3 regions of the Kitasatospora sp. NPDC049258 genome follow, and region 1 is predicted to be linked to each of the others. Evidence: riboswitches for the same ligand, from Rfam matches in the RefSeq annotation. Region 1 holds a riboswitch; each other region holds the start of a gene.

Evidence for each region. Region 1 has a riboswitch for thiamine pyrophosphate ahead of thiC (phosphomethylpyrimidine synthase ThiC). Riboswitches for the same ligand answer to the same signal wherever they lie in the genome.
Region 2: it holds a riboswitch for thiamine pyrophosphate, as region 1 does, so the genes downstream of both, thiO (glycine oxidase ThiO) here and thiC (phosphomethylpyrimidine synthase ThiC) in region 1, are expected to answer to the same signal.
Region 3: it holds a riboswitch for thiamine pyrophosphate, as region 1 does, so the genes downstream of both, AB0K43_RS21285 (cytosine permease) here and thiC (phosphomethylpyrimidine synthase ThiC) in region 1, are expected to answer to the same signal.

Annotation. Positions count from the first base shown of each region.
Region 1 covers NZ_JBFAQT010000005.1:86,435-89,703, reverse strand. Annotated here, with positions in the region: gene AB0K43_RS06490 (SPFH domain-containing protein) at 1-953, opposite strand, end outside; gene AB0K43_RS06485 (hypothetical protein) at 1,153-1,359, opposite strand; TPP riboswitch at 1,458-1,591, shown strand; gene thiC (phosphomethylpyrimidine synthase ThiC) at 1,587-3,269, shown strand, end outside.
Region 2 covers NZ_JBFAQT010000008.1:10,141-13,409, reverse strand. Annotated here, with positions in the region: gene AB0K43_RS09460 (FAD-dependent oxidoreductase) at 20-1,213, opposite strand; TPP riboswitch at 1,292-1,404, shown strand; gene thiO (glycine oxidase ThiO) at 1,373-2,545, shown strand; gene thiS (sulfur carrier protein ThiS) at 2,542-2,751, shown strand; gene AB0K43_RS09445 (thiazole synthase) at 2,757-3,269, shown strand, end outside.
Region 3 covers NZ_JBFAQT010000025.1:49,649-52,917, reverse strand. Annotated here, with positions in the region: gene AB0K43_RS21290 (trypsin-like peptidase domain-containing protein) at 1-1,339, opposite strand, end outside; TPP riboswitch at 1,698-1,849, shown strand; gene AB0K43_RS21285 (cytosine permease) at 1,840-3,201, shown strand.

The DNA.
Region 1 (3,269 bases):
GCCAGCGCCTCGGCCGCCGAGATCCGCGCGTCACGGTCCGCCTCGGCCTTCGTCCGGGTCTCGTACGCCCGGGCGTCGGCCGGCTTGCGGACGTCCGCCTGGAGCTGCTGCTCCTTGCGGTGCGCCTCCAGCTCGGCCACCTTGGTCTCCTGGACCACCACCTCCTGCCGCGAGGCGGCCTGGGCGAGCGGCCCGGCCTGCATCGCCCGGGCCGTCGCGGTCTCCATCTCGGCCTGGTAACCAGCCTGCTGGATACCGGAGTTGCGGGTCGCCTCGGCCTTGCGGGCGAACGCCTCCTGCTCCGCCTCGGTGGCCCGCCGGTCGGCCTCCGCGGCCGCGATCCGGGCGTCCCGCTGGACGGCGGCGGCGTGCGGGGCCGCCAGGTTGGTGATGTACCCGGTCGGGTCCAGGATCTCCTGGATCTGCAGCGAGTCGATGATCAGGCCGAGCTTCTCCATCTCGGAGCCGGACGCGGCCCGGGTCTCCCCGGTCAGCCGCTCCCGGTCCCGGATCATGTCCTCGACCGTCAACCCACCGACGATCGACCGCAGGTGGCCGGCGAACACGTTGTGCACCCGCAGGCCCATCATCTTCTGCTGGTCCAGGAAGCGCCGAGCGGCGTTGGCGATCGACACCGTGTCGTCGCCCACCTTGAAGATCACAACGCCCTTGACGTGCACCGGAATGCCCTGCGAGGTGACGCACTCGACGTCCAGCTCGGCCTCGTTCAGGTCCAGGGAGAGCTTGCGCACCACCTGCACACCCGGCACCACGAAGGTGCCGCGGCCGGTGACGATCCGGAAGCCCAGCCCCTCCGCGAGGCCCTCGGTGCGGTGGGTGGAGCCCGAGATGACCAGCGCCTCGTTCGGCTCCGCCACCCGCCACATCAGCTTGAAGAGCACGATCAGTACGACGATGGAGGCCGCCACGGCCCCCGCGATGCCGATGAGCATCGGCTTTCCCCCTTCGAAGCGCACCGGCTCCGTGGCTGCGCTCGGTTGTGCAGGATGGCGCGGAACGCGGTGGCAGCAGCCGATTCTTCGCCTGCCGTGATCGGTTGGGAAGGCTCGGACGTCCTGATTGCGCATCAGGGGTGTCAAGATTGCGTCAAGACGCCCGCCGTCCCGCCGCCCCGGGCGGCACCGCCCCGCCTCAGCCGTACGCCGGGGCCACGTACACCGTGCGCGGCGGCTGGTACTCGACCACCACCACCGGGGTGCCCGGGGCCAGCGGCTCACCGGGCACCGCCAGGTACGCGAGGAAGGCCTCCGACCCCTGACGCTGCGGCACGTGGAGCATCACCTCGCCCACCAGCCCGGCCCCGACCCTGCCCGTCACCCGCCCCGTCAGCCCGACCATCCGGCCAGTGTGCCACCGTGCCCGCTGGCCGGAACCCGTCTGGACCTCGGCGGATCGGCCCGCTACGGTGTTGGACGTCTTACGCAGGCAATACCGTCTGCGAACAACGGGAGCTCGGAGCACCGGGCTGAGAGGGCGCTGAACGGTACGTCACAGGACGTGCCAGCCGCTGCGCCGACCGCAGGAACCTGGACCGGGTAATGCCGGCGTAGGGAGTAGAAGGTCTGATGACCGTCTTTGATGCACAGGAGAAGTCTGCCCGCCCGACGGCCGCCCCGGTCAGCAGCGCGGCCACCGGCTATCCGACCCCGGCCTGGCGCAAGGCCTACCTGGAGGGGTCCCGGCCCGACCTGCGGGTGCCGTACCGCGAGGTGCACCTCACCAACGGCCGCACGGTGCCGCTGTACGACACCTCGGGCCCGTACACCGACGCGGCCTACCAACCGGATGTCCGGCGCGGCCTGCCCGCGCTGCGCGACCCGTGGATCCGCCAGCGCGGCGACGTCGAGGAGTACGACGGCCGGGAGGCCCGGCCGGAGGACGACGGGATCAAGCACACCTCGCCGCGCGGCGGGAACCTCCGCAACCTGGACGCGGTCTTCCCCGGCCGGCCGCGCCGCCCGCTGCGCGGCCGTGACGGCGCCGCGGTGACCCAACTCGGGTACGCGAAGCGGGGGCTGATCACACCGGAGATGGAGTTCGTGGCCCTCCGCGAGGGGCTGGCCCCGGAGTTCGTGCGGGACGAGGTGGCCCGCGGCCGCGCCGTCATCCCGGTCAACGTGAACCACCCGGAGGTGGAGCCGGCCATCATCGGCACCAACTTCCTGGTGAAGATCAACGCCAACATCGGGAACTCCGCCGTCACCTCCTCGATCGAGGAGGAGGTGGAGAAGATGACCTGGGCCACCCGCTGGGGCGCCGACACCGTGATGGACCTCTCCACCGGCCGCAACATCCACACCACCCGGGAGTGGATCCTGCGCAACTCCCCGGTGCCGATCGGCACCGTGCCGCTCTACCAGGCCCTGGAGAAGGTGGACGGCAAGGCCGAGGAGCTGAGCTGGGAGGTCTACCGCGACACCGTCGTCGAGCAGTGCGAGCAGGGCGTGGACTACATGACCGTGCACGCCGGGGTGCTGCTGCGGTACGTCCCGCTGACGGCCCGGCGCAAGACCGGCATCGTCTCCCGCGGCGGCTCGATCATGGCGGCCTGGTGCCTGGCGCACCACCGGGAGAACTTCCTGTTCACCAACTTCGAGGAGCTCTGCGACATCCTCGCGGCCTACGACGTGACCTTCTCGCTCGGCGACGGCCTGCGGCCCGGCTCGATCGCGGACGCCAACGACGACGCCCAGTTCTCCGAACTGCAGACGCTCGGCGAACTCGGCCGGATCGCCCGGGAGAAGGACGTCCAGGTGATGATCGAGGGCCCGGGCCACGTCCCGATGAACAAGATCCGCGAGAACATGGACCTCCAGCGGGAGATCTGCGACGAGGCCCCCTTCTACACCCTGGGCCCGCTCACGACCGACGTCGCGCCCGGCTACGACCACATCACCTCCGGCATCGGCGCGGCGATGATCGCCTGGTGGGGCACCGCGATGCTCTGCTACGTCACCCCCAAGGAACACCTGGGCCTGCCCAACCGGGACGACGTGAAGACCGGCGTCATCACCTACAAGATCGCCGCACACGCCGCCGACCTGGCCAAGGGTCACCCGGGCGCGCAGCAGTGGGACGACGCCCTCTCCGACGCCCGCTTCGAGTTCCGCTGGGAGGACCAGTTCAACCTGGCCCTCGACCCGGAGACGGCCCGCGAGTTCCACGACGAGACCCTCCCGGCCGAACCCGCCAAGACGGCGCACTTCTGCTCCATGTGCGGCCCGAAGTTCTGCTCCATGAAGATCAGC
Region 2 (3,269 bases), on a different contig from region 1:
GGGCGCACCTGTCACCCGCTCAGGCCACCGCCGCCTTGAGCTGGACGGACGGATCCGCGGCGAGCGCGCGGTCCGGCACCGCCCGTGCGGCGATCAGCCGGCGGGCCTGGTTGAGGTCGCGCGGCCGGTCCACCGACAGGGCCGCCACCAGCACACCGTCGCGCAGCCACAGCACCGTCCAGGACGGCTCCTCGGGCGAGCCGCGGTGCAGCAGCTCGTCCGAGTCGGCGTGCCGGCCCGCGTACTGCACCATCCGCCCGAACTGCTCGGACCAGAAGTAGGGCACCGGGTCGTACGGCGTCCGGGAGCCGAGCACCGAGGCCGCCGCCGCGCCGCCGGACTGCAGGGCGTGGTCCCAGTGCTGCACGGCCAGCCGGGTGCCGGTGCGGGCCGAGGGGTAGCTGACGCAGTCGCCGGCCGCCCAGACGCCGGGGGCGGTGGTGCGCAGCCGCTCGTCCACCAGGACCGCGCCGGAAGGGTCCAGCTCCACCGCGGAGCCGGCCAGCCAGCCGGTGGCGGGGCGGGCGCCGATCCCGACCAGCAGCTCGTCGGCGTGCAGCCGGGTGCCGTCGGTGAGCACCACCGCCCCGGGCTCGGCCGCCAGCACGCCGACGCCGCGGTGCAGCGCCACCCCGGCCGCCGCGTACCAGCCGGCCATCACCGCGCCGAGCGCCTCGGGCAGCGCACCGGTGAGCGGCGCCGGGCCGGCCTCCACCACCGTCACCTCGCAGCCCAGCTGCCGGGCCACGGTGGCGGTCTCCGCGCCGATCCAGCCCGCCCCGGCCAGCACCAGCCGCACCCCGGGCCGCAGCCGCTCGCGCAGTGCCAGCGCGTCGTCCAGGGTGCGCAGCAGCCGGGCGCCGGGAGCGCCGGGCAGCGGGCGGGGCTCGGCGCCGGTGGCGAGCACCAGCGCCTCGTACGGCAGCTCGCCGGCGTCCGTGCGCAGCACCCCGGGCTCCAGGGCGAGGGCCCGGCGGCCGGGCAGCAGCTCGACGCCCAGCTGCTCCCAGTCGATGTCGAAGGCGGTGTCGTCGACCGTGCCGAGCAGCACGTTCTTGGACAGCGGCGGGCGGTCGTACGGGCGGTGCGGTTCCTCCCCGAGCAGCGAGATCCGGCCCTCCCAGCCCCCGCGCCGCAGGCCCAGCGCGGCCTGCGCGCCCGCCATGCCCGCCCCGACCACGACCACTCGTCCGGTTCTCTTCAGTTCGACCACCGGGTCAGCCTATCCACCGCCGTGTCCACCCCCCGTACGCACCTTCGGGCTGGGGCGCACCCGGCGTTATGGTGGACGGACACCTCACACGGGAGCCCGGCGCACCGGGCTGAGAGGCGGGCTGCGGCGGCCTGCGACCGTCCGAACCTGATCCGGGTCATGCCGGCGAAGGGAGTATCGACTTTGGCACGGACACCTGACGTCCTGGTGATCGGCGGCGGGATCATCGGCCTCGGCGTGGCCTGGCGCACGGCCCAGCGCGGGCTGGCGGTCGCCGTCCTCGACCCGGCACCCGGCGGGGGCGCGGCCCAGGTCGCGGCCGGCATGCTGGCGCCGGTCACCGAGCTGCAGTACGGCGAGGAGCCGCTGCTGCGGCTGGGCATGGCGTCCAACGAGCGGTACGCGGCCTTCGCCGCCGAGCTGACCGAGGTGACCGGCCTGGACACCGGCTACCGGCCGACCGGGACGCTGGCGGTGGCGCTGGACTCCGACGACCGTGCGGAGCTGCGCGAGCTGCTCGCCTTCCACCAGCGGCTCGGCCTGGAGTCGCACTGGCTGACCGGCCGCGAGTGCCGCCGGCTGGAACCGATGCTGGCCCCGGGCGTGCGCGGCGGCCTCCAGGTGACGGGCGATCACCAGGTCGACGGGCGGCGGCTGTCGGCGGCCCTGCTGGCCGCCTGCGAGCGGGCCGGCGTGGTGCTGCACCGGGCCGAGGCCGTCGAGCTCCTGGTCGCCGACGGCCGGGCGAGGGGTGTACGGCTGGCCGACGGCTCGCGGCTGACGGCTCCTCGGCTGGTGCTGGCGGCCGGCTGCCGCAGCCACCTGCTGCCCGGCCTGCCGGCCGGGGTGCTGCCGGCGATCCGCCCGGTCAAGGGTCAGGTGCTGCGGCTGCGGATCCCCGGGCCGTACGCGCCGTTCCTGTCCCGCAACGTCCGGGCCGTGGTGCGCGGACAGCACATCTACCTGGTGCCGCGGGCCGACGGCGAGCTGGTGATCGGGGCGACCAGCGAGGAGCTGGGCCACGACACCACCGTCACCGCCGGCGGGGTGTACGAGCTGCTGCGCGACGCGCACGAGCTGATCCCCGGCATCACCGAGCTGCCGCTGGTGGAGACCGGCGCCGGGCTGCGGCCCGGTTCGCCGGACAACGCCCCGCTGCTCGGCCCGACCGCGCTGCCCGGCCTCGCCGTGGCGACCGGCCACTACCGCAACGGCGTGCTGCTCACCCCGGTCACCGCCGACCTGCTGGCCGAGCACCTGGCCACCGGGGCCGTGCCCGAGCTCGCCGCCCCCTTCACCCCCAGCCGCTTCACCGCAGAGGTCCCGTCATGAACCAGATCCCGCTCACCGTCAACGGCGAGCCCCGCGAACTGCCCGCCGCGACCACGCTCGCCGAGGTGGTGGCCCAGCTGAGCAAGGCGCCCTCCGGGGTCGCCGCGGCGCTCAACGAGGCCGTGGTGCCGCGCGGGTCGTGGGCCGAGACCGTGCTGAGCGCGGGCGACCGGGTGGAGATCCTCACCGCCGTCCAGGGCGGCTGAGCGCGATGGCCGACGACCTGTTCACGATCGCGGACGCCACCTTCACCTCCCGCCTGATCATGGGCACCGGGGGCGCCCCCAGCCTGGAGGTGCTGGAGCAGGCCCTGCTGGTCTCCGGGACGGAGCTGACCACCGTGGCGATGCGCCGGGTCGACCCGGGCACCCAGGGCTCGGTGCTCGACGTGCTGACCCGCAACGGGATCCGGGTGCTGCCCAACACGGCCGGCTGCTTCACCGCCGGCGAGGCCGTGCTGACCGCCCGGCTGGCCCGCGAGGCGCTCGGCACCGACTGGGTGAAGCTGGAGGTGATCGCGGACGAGCGCACCCTGCTGCCCGACCCGATCGAACTGCTGGACGCCGCCGAGACGCTGGTCGACGACGGCTTCACGGTGCTCCCGTACACCAACGACGACCCGGTGCTGGCGCGGAAGCTGGAGGACGTGGGCTGTGCGGCGATCATGCCGCTGGGCTCGCCGATCGGCTCCGGCCTGGGCATCCGCAACCCGCACAACTTCCAG
Region 3 (3,269 bases), on a different contig from region 1:
TGGTGATGACGTCGCCGGGCTTGAGGCCGGCCTGGTCGGCGGGGCCGCCGGGGGTGACGGCGGGGGTGCCCTGGACGTCCTTGGTCTGGATCTGGGCGCCGTCGCCCTTGTAGTCGTCGTTGCGCAGCACGCCGAGGATCGCGTAGACCGGGGTGCCGTCCTTGATCAGCGTCTCGGCGACCCACTTGGCCTGGTTGATCGGGATGGCGAAGCCGAGGCCGATCGAGCCGGCCCGGCCGCTGGAGCCGCTGGTGTTGGACTGGATCGCCGAGTTGATGCCGATGACCTGGCCGGAGGCGTTCAGCAGCGGGCCGCCGGAGTTGCCGGGGTTGATCGAGGCGTCGGTCTGCAGGGCGTTCATGTACGAGGCCTGGGAGCCGGTCTCGTCGCCGGAGGCGACCGGGCGGTCCTTGGCGCTGACGATGCCGGTGGTGACGGTGCCCTCAAGGCCGTACGGGGCGCCGATCGCGATGGTGGCGTCGCCGATGGCGACCTTGTCGGAGTCGCCGAGCGCCAGCGGGACGAGTTTGTCCTTGGGCGGGTTGTCGAGCTTGACCACGGCGACGTCGTAGCCCTGGGCTCGGCCGACCACGGAGGCCGGGTAGGAGGAGCCGTCGGAGAACTTCACGGTCAGCTTGCCGCCGCTGGCGGCCGGCGCGACCACGTGGTTGTTGGTGAGGATGTGGCCCTCGGTGTCGAAGACGAAACCGGTGCCGGTGCCGGACTCACTGGAGCCCTGGGCCTTGATGGTGACGGTGCTGGGCAGGGCCGCAGCGGCGATGCCCGCGACCGACTCCGGGGCCCGGTCGAGCGCCTTCTTGTTGTCGCCGACCGTCACCGTGGTGCTGGTGTGGCTGGAGGAGCCGACGCTGCCGTCCTTGCCGTCCGTGAGCGAGACGCCGATCGCGCCGCCGGCCAGGCCGGCCACCAGGGCGACGGCCGCGACCAGGGCGATCAGGCTGCCGCGCTTGCGGCGCGGGCCGGGCGGGGTGCCCGGGCCGCCCCACTCGCCCGGCTGGCCCGGGCCGCCGACGCCGCCGGGCGGGGTGCCCCAGCCGCCGAGCGGCTGGCCGGCGCCGAACGGGTGGTGGGCCGACTCGGCGGCGGGCGACTGGTGCGCCGCCTGCGGGTGCCCGGCCGGGGTGACCGGGGCGGCGTACGGGTCGCCCTGCGGCGCGCCCTCGGCGAACACCGGGGCCACCGGCACGGCCGGAGCGGGCGGCACCGGCGGAGCCGGAGCGGCCGGCGGGGGCGCGCTGACGTAGCCCGCCGCGGCGGGCGGCACCGGCGGGGGCGCGTCGATGTACTCGGGCGCAGCCGGGGCGGACGGCTTGGACATGGCGAGCGTGTCTGCGGACTCGACACCCGCCGGCGGCGCGGCGGCCGACGTGGTGTCAGTAGCCGGAGCACCCGCCTCTGGGACGCCGGAGGACCGACCCTCCTGCGGCCCGGTGGACCCACTCTCGTGCTCGGTGCTCACGGACGACCTCCATAGCTGACAGGACCTTGGCCATAGTTTTTCGCATAGCCGATTCAGTTGCCGTAAGCAGCCCCCTGAAGAAGTCATGAGAATGCTTAGGTGCTCCCGACAACCTGCGGCCGTTCCACCCGTGCCGTCGCCCGGTGGTCCCGCGATGCGGACGGCAGCTCCCTGGCCTTGGCGTTCGAGCCGCCGACCGTTAGCCTGGCGCTCCAAACTGAAACGACGCGGGAGCTTGGACCCACCAGGCTGAGAGTGCGCTGTTCGACCGTACGCCATGGGTATCACGGCGGGGGTGGTCGAGGGAGCGCAGACCGCCGGAACCTGTCCGGGTAATGCCGGCGTAGGGAGTATCGGCCATGACGGCTGTTTCGCCTTCCCCTGCCTCGACCTCCGCCACCCCCGTGGCCGAGCGCCCCGAGGCGCCCCTGGTGCTCGACACTGAACCCCCCAGAACCCTGGACTTCCGCGCCCAGTTCGCGCTCTGGGCCAATCTGGGCGTCAGCCTGATCGGCTTCTCCAGCGCCGCGACGGTGCTGGGGGCGGCGGGGGCGGAGCTGTCCTTCGCCGCCGCCGTGACGGCGATCGTGGTGGGCACCGTGATCGGTACCGCGATGCTGGGCGTGGCCGCTCTGATCGGCGCCCGGACCGGCGCCCCGGCGATGGCGGTGCTGCGCGGGCTGTTCGGGACCAGGCTCTCCTACCTGCCCACCGTGCTGAACATCGCGCAGTGCGTCGGCTGGGGCCTGTTCGAACTGATCGTGATCGCGGGCGGTGCCCAGAACGTGGTCGGCACCCAGGGCTGGCGCTGGCTGTTCGTGCTGCTCGCGGGGGCGCTGACCACGGTGCTGACGATCTGGCCGCTGGGCGCGATCGCGGTGCTGCGCAAGTACGTGGCGATCGCGGTGGGCGTCGCGATGGTCTACTTCACCGTCCAGCTCGGCCGGCAGGGCTTCCCCGACCCGGGGGCGGGCAACTGGGACGGCTTCCTGACCGCCACCGACGCGGTGATCGCGGTGTCGATCTCCTTCGTCCCGCTGGCCGCGGACTACACCCGGCACTCCCGCACCCCGGGCACCTCGTTCTGGGGGACCTTCTCCGGCTACACGGTGGCCCAGGTCTGGTGCTACGTGCTGGGCCTGATCGCGCTGCTCCAGCAGCACGGCGACAGCAGCAAGATCTTCGACTCGTTCACCGGGGTGACGGCCGGCTGGCTGTTCCTGCTGGTCCTGGTGGTGCGGGAGACCGACCAGTCGTTCGCCAACGTGTACTCGACCGCGATGTCGGTGCAGAACCTCTTCCCCCGGGTCGACCGCCGGGTGCTCACCGTCGGCATCGGCGCGCTGGTCACCGGCCTCGCCCTGTGGGTCCACGAGCTCAGCGCCGGCTACACCAACTTCCTCTACCTGATCGGCGCGGTGTTCGTACCGCTGTTCGCGGTGCTCGCCGTCGACTACTTCTTCGGTGCCGGCCGCAGCGGCTGGAACCTGGAGCAGGACGCCCCGGCCCGCTGGCTGATGCTGCTGCCCTGGGCGATCGGCTTCGCCACCTACCAGTTCATCGCGCCGACCGCGATCGCCGGCTGGTGGACCGGCTTCTGGCAGAACCTGCAGTCCGGGGTGGGCTTCGTGCCGCAGGCGTGGACCTCGGCCTCGCTGTTCGCCTTCCTGACCGCCGCCCTCGCCACCTGGGCCACCACCCTGGTCCGCAAGGCGGTCTGACGCCGGTCGCGGAGACCGCCGAAGCCACCGCCACCACCGCCGAAGCCACTGCCGGGAGCCACCGCCGC